Regions from separate parts of the Blautia sp. HCP3S3_C12 genome, predicted to be linked through region 3. Evidence: predicted binding sites of a transcription regulator. Region 3 holds the regulator's gene; each other region holds the start of a gene.
The links. The regulator Rex, encoded in region 3, represses fermentation and respiration genes when NADH is low (regulators of the CRP and FNR family bind a similar motif). The targets are predictions, from matches to a motif close to ATTGTTAANTANTTAACAAT.

Region 1 (2,278 bases), on a different contig from region 3:
AGAGGAGCCTCCAGTCCCTGGGAAGCTGCCTGGTCAATGATCAGGGCTGCTGCCTCTGTGGAAACCGGTGCAAAGAATACATCTGCCCCTTCATTCTTAGCTGTTGTTACATAGGAAGCGAAATCGCTGTTTCCTTCCGGGAATGTATCAGATACAACTTCACCGCCTGCATCCTCAAATGCTTTTGTAAAGTAATGTCCAAGACCGGCAGAATAATCATCACCCTGTTTTGTCAGCACATAGGCTTTTTTTGCTTTAAATTTGTCACTTGCAAAGTTTGCAAGTACAGTACCCTGGAAAGGATCCAGGAAACAGATACGGAAATAATGGGTATTTCCCTGAGTTACCTGTGGATTGGTACATGTAACACCGATTGCAGGAACCCCGCCCTGTTTGAAAATATCAGATGCTGCGATGGCAACACTGGAACCGTAAGATCCAAGTACAACAGAAACTCCATCACTTACCAGCTTGGATGCAGCAGATGGTCCTTTATCATTGGAGGATTCATTATCAACAATATCCAGCTCTACATTATATTCCTTGCCATCAATCTCTACGGTAGGCTGTACACTGTTGGCATACTGGATACCCAGCGTCTCCTGTTTACCGCCTGCACCATTGTCGCCGGATGCCGGTTCATATACACCAATCTTTACTGTGTCAGCTGCAAATGCAGTTGCTGCTGTGGCTGCCACCATAGATACTGCTACTGCTGCGCTAAGTAATACGGCTAAAACTCTTTTCTTCATAATAATTTCCTCCTTTAAGATAATTTGGTTGTTTTTCCTCAGAGAACATCTGTCCTCATCTCTCAAACATTTTTTGAATTATACCATGCTTTATCACTTTACGCAAGTAAAATTCAAATTTTTTTAATGTTTAAAGCCCCGGATAACGGACTTTAAACAAAAAAGGTGCCGAAGATTTCTCTTCAGCACCTTTGCTTAAAATAAATTATAACACCCTGTAATCCATATTACAAGTATTAATTTCTTATTTCAATATATTTTCCAATTAATATCCATATCAAAAACTTATAATTATAATGTAATATTGCTATTTTACGTTCTGTTTCTGATATGATAGGATGTGTTCGGTTAAAAAAATAACAAAGCAACACTCCAACTTATCTGTTAAGAAGCGTTTCCTATTAATTGTCATCAGAAAGTTTCTTATACAGATATCTTCGACATCTTAAACTATACACATCAAAGACAAAGAAAGAGGTAAGAAAATGGAAGACAACAAATTATGTCTGGAAAAGCAGCCTTTAAACCAGGAAATGCTTGACAAAATCGATGCTTACTGGCGTGCAGCTAACTATCTGTCTGCCGGACAGCTCTATCTTCTTGACAATCCGCTTCTGAGAGAGCCATTAACTATGGATCAGATCAAGAAAAAAATTGTTGGTCACTGGGGAACTGTACCAGGACAGAACTTCATTTATGCACACTGCAACCGTGTCATCAAACGTTATGACCTTGATATGATCCTGCTTTCCGGTCCTGGACATGGCGGAAACTTCATGATCGCCAACACCTATCTGGAAGGTTCCTACAGCGAAGTTTATCCTAACATCAGCCAGGATGAGGAAGGTATGAAGAAAATGTTCAAACAGTTCTCCTTCCCATGCGGAGTTCCAAGCCACTGCGCACCGGAAACACCTGGTTCCATTAATGAAGGTGGCGAGCTTGGTTACTCCATCGCTCATGCTTTCGGAGCTGTATTTGACAACCCTGATCTGATTGCAACTACTGTTGTAGGCGATGGCGAAGCTGAGACTGGTCCTTTGGCGACATCCTGGCAGTCCAACAAATTCCTGAACCCGATTACTGACGGTGCTGTACTTCCTATTCTTCACTTAAATGGATATAAGATCAGCAATCCGACTATCTTCTCCCGTCTTTCCCACGAAGAGCTTGAATGCTTCTTCAAGGGCTGTGGATGGAAGCCATACTTCGTTGAAGGCGACGATCCAATGACAATGCACAAGAAGATGGCTGAGACAATGGACACAGTAATCGAAGAAATCAAAGCAATCCAGAAGAACGCCCGTGAGAACAATGATCCGGAACGTCCGGTATGGCCAATGATCGTCCTCCGTACTCCTAAAGGATGGACAGGTCCTAAGGTTGTTGACGGACTTCAGATTGAAGGTTCCTTCCGTGCTCATCAGGTTCCGATCACTATGGAAAAACCGGAACATCTTGAACTTCTGAAGGAGTGGCTGGAAAGCTATCGTCCTCAGGAGCTGTTTGATAAAAACGGACGCCTG
Region 2 (2,278 bases), on a different contig from region 3:
TATCATATTGATAACAATTTAACAAGTATTTTTTTCTGATTTTTCTCTTTTTTTAACAATCTTTTGATTAGCTTTGACGAAATATAAGTCCAAAGGAAGCAGGATCTCCCACTTCCTTTTGAACTTTTATTTTTAAAGGTTAAGCTGAGCAATAATCTCTTTCAGTGCGTCTGCACTCTTCTGCAGCTGTTCAATCTCTGCTTTGTTCATTCTCATAGGAACTTTACCCTGTACGCCATTTGGTCCTACCAAAGTCAGGGTACTGAGGCAGACATCTTCGATTCCATATTCTCCATGCATCATAGTGGATACTGTGGAGATAGATTCTGAGGAAGATACAAGAAGGCTGCAGAGCTTACATACAGAAGAAGATACCGCATAGAAGGTTGCACCTTTCTTGGAAATAATCTGTCCGCCGGATTTCTGTACATATTGAAGCATAGCCTCTTTGTCCACAGGTTCAATGTCTTTGCCCAGTTTTTTCTCAGTTTCATAGTATTCATCTACACTTACGCCTGAAATATAGGCACCGGACCATGGGATAAAGGAAGTATCTCCATGTTCCCCGAATACATAGGCATGAATGTTACTCTGCGCAATCTGGAAATGCTCGGAAAGTCCGCAGCGCAGACGTGCTGAGTCGAGAATGGTACCGGAACCAAGGATCTGGTTTTCCGGAAGTCCTGAAATCTTTGTAAACACATAAGTCATAATATCAACAGGATTACTTACAATAAGATAAAGAGCATCCGGTGCTGCCTTTACAATCTCCGGTGTGATGGATTTAAGGATGTTTACATTTGTCTGTGTAAGCTCAAGCCTTGTCTGTCCAGGCTTACGCGCAATACCGGAGGTGATGATCACAATATCGGAATCCTTTGCATCTTCATAATCACCGGCAATAATGGAGATTGGATCTCTGAAGCAGGTTCCCTGAATGATATCAAGAACTTCGCCCTCTGCCTTCTGTTTGTTGATATCGATCAGAACAATCTCAGACGCGATATCCTGGCTTGATAAAGTGTACGCAATTGTAGACCCGACGCTGCCGGCACCAATGATAGTAATTTTACTGCCCATAACCTTAATACTCCTTTTTTCCTGATAAATTTTCAGCCATATCTTGATGATATTGTATCTAGATATGTACAATAGTGGTCTTGAAAATCATATCATATCGTCAATCATTTAACAAGTTATTTTTATTAAATAAAGTGTTAAGTTTTATTTTTATAGCTTTTTGATGACTTTTTTTCATTTTTTTCTTTTGTTTTGTTATGTTTTTCACAATTATTCGCAAACACTGGGGCAAAAAAACAGGGTTTGACTTTATTCTATTATCTATAAAGTCAAACCCTATTTCATATCTTCTGGTCTGCCATTGCAGCAAATTGCTCTTCCGGATGAGGACGTGAATAATAAAAGCCCTGAATCACATCACATGTCATCTCTTTCAGCAATTGAGCCTGTTCGGAGTTTTCAACACCTTCTGCAACCACCTTCATATCCAGTCCATGAGCAAGGGAAATTACCTGCTGCACCACCTTTTTTCCCTTTGGCTGTTCAATATAATCTATCAGCTTTTTATCAATCTTCAAAGTAGAAAAGGGCAGCTCATTCAAACTGGTGAGAGAAGAATATCCGGAGCCAAAATCATCCATATGTAAAAGGAATCCGGTTCTGACAAGTGCCTCTGTAATCCTCCTGATCCGGTCGCTATACAGGGCAGCAGTCTCCGTAAGCTCTATGGGTACACAGGAAAAAGGGATTTCTGCACCCTTCACAATCTCCACATAGCGCATCACCGTACCGCTGCGATGCAGACTTGCCCTGGACAGATTGACTGAGATCGGAATCAGCTCCTTTCCCTGCAGCATCCGTCTTCTCTGATAACAGCAGACTTGTCTGAATACATATTCATCCAGTTTTACGATCTGACCATTCCTTTCATACACAGGGATAAACTCTCCGGGAGATATGATTTCTCCATCCGGCTTCTGCCAGCGCACCAGTGCCTCCGCACCTACGATTTTTTCTGTTCCCACGCTGTACTTAGGCTGATAATAAACCACAAATTCCCTGTTTGCCACAGCACCCTCAAAATCACTTTCCAGCTGTCGGCTGCGTATCTGCTTTTCCCTCATCTCCGCAGTATAATAAGAGACATTACTTTCATAATTACCACGGATGTTTTTGATTGCCATAAAGCCACGACCGCAGATTGCAGATACAGGAAGTGTTTTATCAACGTGCATATAAACTCCATAATTAATGGTCA
Region 3 (2,278 bases):
CAAAAAGCAAAGGTTACTGTAAGATCTGCCCGAAATCCGATTCCCATTTCCCGTCCTGTATCTCCGTTGATGCCGGAAGGAATATCCACAGCCACCCGGAAAGCCCCGGACTGGTTCAGCATGTGGATGATTTCTGCATATCTGCCCTCTACAGGTCTGGACAGACCAACCCCCAAAAGGGCATCTACTATAATAGTATATTCATCCGGCTGCAGGTTATGCTCCAAAGGTACCTGATAATATTTGGCAATCTGCAGCTGCTGCCTGGCCTGGTCTGTCAGCTTCTCCTCCTGACCGGCCAGATAAATCCCGACTTTGATCCCCTTTAGATGGAGAAGTCTGGCAATGGCCATCCCGTCACCGCCATTATTGCCATTTCCGCACACCACCAGTACACGATCCTTGTTACCCAGATATTTTTCCATAGCCTCCACTGTTTTCAGTGCAGCTCTTTCCATAAGTACCATACCCGGAACCCCGGCAGATTCTATTGTGTTCCGGTCCAGCCCTTTCATTTCACCGGCTGTTACCACAGGTTTCATTCAGCCACCTCCTGTCATTGGAAACAGTATACACCTATTTTTTCAAAAAGAAAAGCTATGATCTAACGACCACAGCCATTCAAATCGTCACCGTCCCCTCTGCTGCCGGCAACTACATATGTACTATTATTACTGGTTCTCATGTTCCTTACGATATTCACTCAGATTATAGGAAAGGGTCATCAGGCTCTCTGACAGATGTACATTTTCTACCATAACATCCTCCGGTGCATCCAGATCAATATGTGCAAAGTTCCAGATTGCCTTGATCCCGTTTTCTATGAGAATCTTCGCCATTTCCTTGGCCTTTGCCTTAGGTAAGGTCAGAATCGCAATCTCCACATTATTCTCTTTGAGAAAAAGGGGAAGGTCACTAAGCATCTGTATCTCAATTCCCCTTACTGCAATGCCCTCCAGCACAGGGTTTACATCAAAAATACCAACCAGCCGAAAACCGCGCTTCTCAAAATCTACATAATTTGCCAAAGCCTGTCCCAGATTACCGGCACCCAGGATAATCATCGGGTGCACTGTGTCAAGTCCCAGAATCTTACCGATTTCAGTATATAAATAACGTACATTATATCCATACCCCTGCTGTCCGAATCCACCGAAATTATTCAGGTCCTGACGGATCTGTGAAGCAGTCACGTGCATTTTCTTGCTGAGATCGTTGGACGAGATCCGTTCTACATTCTCCTCCATCAGTTCTCCCAGATAACGGTAATATCGAGGCAAACGTTTGATCACCGCTTTTGAAATTTCCTTAGGTTCCACAAATATTCCCTCCTTATATATCCTAGGTCAATTATAACCAAATGTTATTTTATTGTCAAATTAAATTTGTACTTTATTTACAAATTTTTATCATTAAATTTAGACTATCTGATAGAATGTGCAAAATTTCATCCAAATCATAAATTAAAATACTTTTTTTCTTTCAAAAACAGTCCGGTTCAGTTATAATAAATTCTGTATGCGTACATTTCAGCAGTCAAAGCGGATATTCGCAGGCTGCTGCAATAATATAAATTTCGGAGGAATTTGTATGATCCTATCATGTCAGAATATCTGCAAATCCTTTGGCGAGAAGGTAATCCTTCAGGATGCCAGCTTCCATATAGAGGACAGGGAAAAGGCAGCCCTGATCGGCAACAACGGTGCAGGCAAAACCACCCTGCTGCGTATTATCATCCACGAACTGTCCCCGGATTCCGGAAATGTTATTCTTGCCAAAGATAAAACCATCGGTTACCTGGCCCAGTACCAGGATATCCATGGACACCACACCATCTATGAGGAGCTGATCTCTACTAAGCAGCACATCATTGATATGGAAAACCGTCTCCGCTCCATGGAGCATGAAATGAAAACTGCTGCCGGGGAAGCCCTGGACAGCCTGATGAACACCTATACCAGACTGAGCCATCAGTTTGAGCTTGAGAATGGTTATGCATATAAAAGTGAGATCATGGGTGTATTAAAGGGGCTTGGCTTTACAGAGGAGGACTTCGAAAAACAGATTGAAACTCTTTCCGGCGGTCAGAAAACCCGGGTTGCCCTGGGAAAGCTTCTGCTCTCCAATCCTGACATTCTTCTGCTGGATGAGCCCACCAACCACCTGGATATGGAAAGCATTTCCTGGCTGGAAACCTATCTGCTGAATTATCCGGGAGCTGTTTTTATTGTCTCCCATGACCGTTATTTCCTGGATAAGGTTGTCACTAAGGTAGTAG

Region 1: a site for Rex is predicted at 1,097-1,116, ahead of ACTNDS_RS14075 (phosphoketolase family protein). Genes of this name have one in related genera too.
Region 2: a site for Rex is predicted at 1,177-1,196, ahead of ACTNDS_RS12390 (L-lactate dehydrogenase). Genes of this name have one in related genera too.

Annotation. Positions count from the first base shown of each region.
Region 1 is NZ_JBQHWC010000021.1:36,742-39,019, forward strand. It holds gene ACTNDS_RS14070 (ABC transporter substrate-binding protein) at 1-752, opposite strand, end outside; gene ACTNDS_RS14075 (phosphoketolase family protein) at 1,238-2,278, shown strand, end outside.
Region 2 is NZ_JBQHWC010000016.1:37,536-39,813, forward strand. It holds gene ACTNDS_RS12390 (L-lactate dehydrogenase) at 133-1,080, opposite strand; gene ACTNDS_RS12395 (two-component system response regulator) at 1,362-2,278, opposite strand, start outside.
Region 3 is NZ_JBQHWC010000006.1:97,703-99,980, forward strand. It holds gene ACTNDS_RS07565 (NAD(P)H-hydrate dehydratase) at 1-542, opposite strand, end outside; gene ACTNDS_RS07570 (redox-sensing transcriptional repressor Rex) at 672-1,319, opposite strand; gene abc-f (ribosomal protection-like ABC-F family protein) at 1,591-2,278, shown strand, end outside.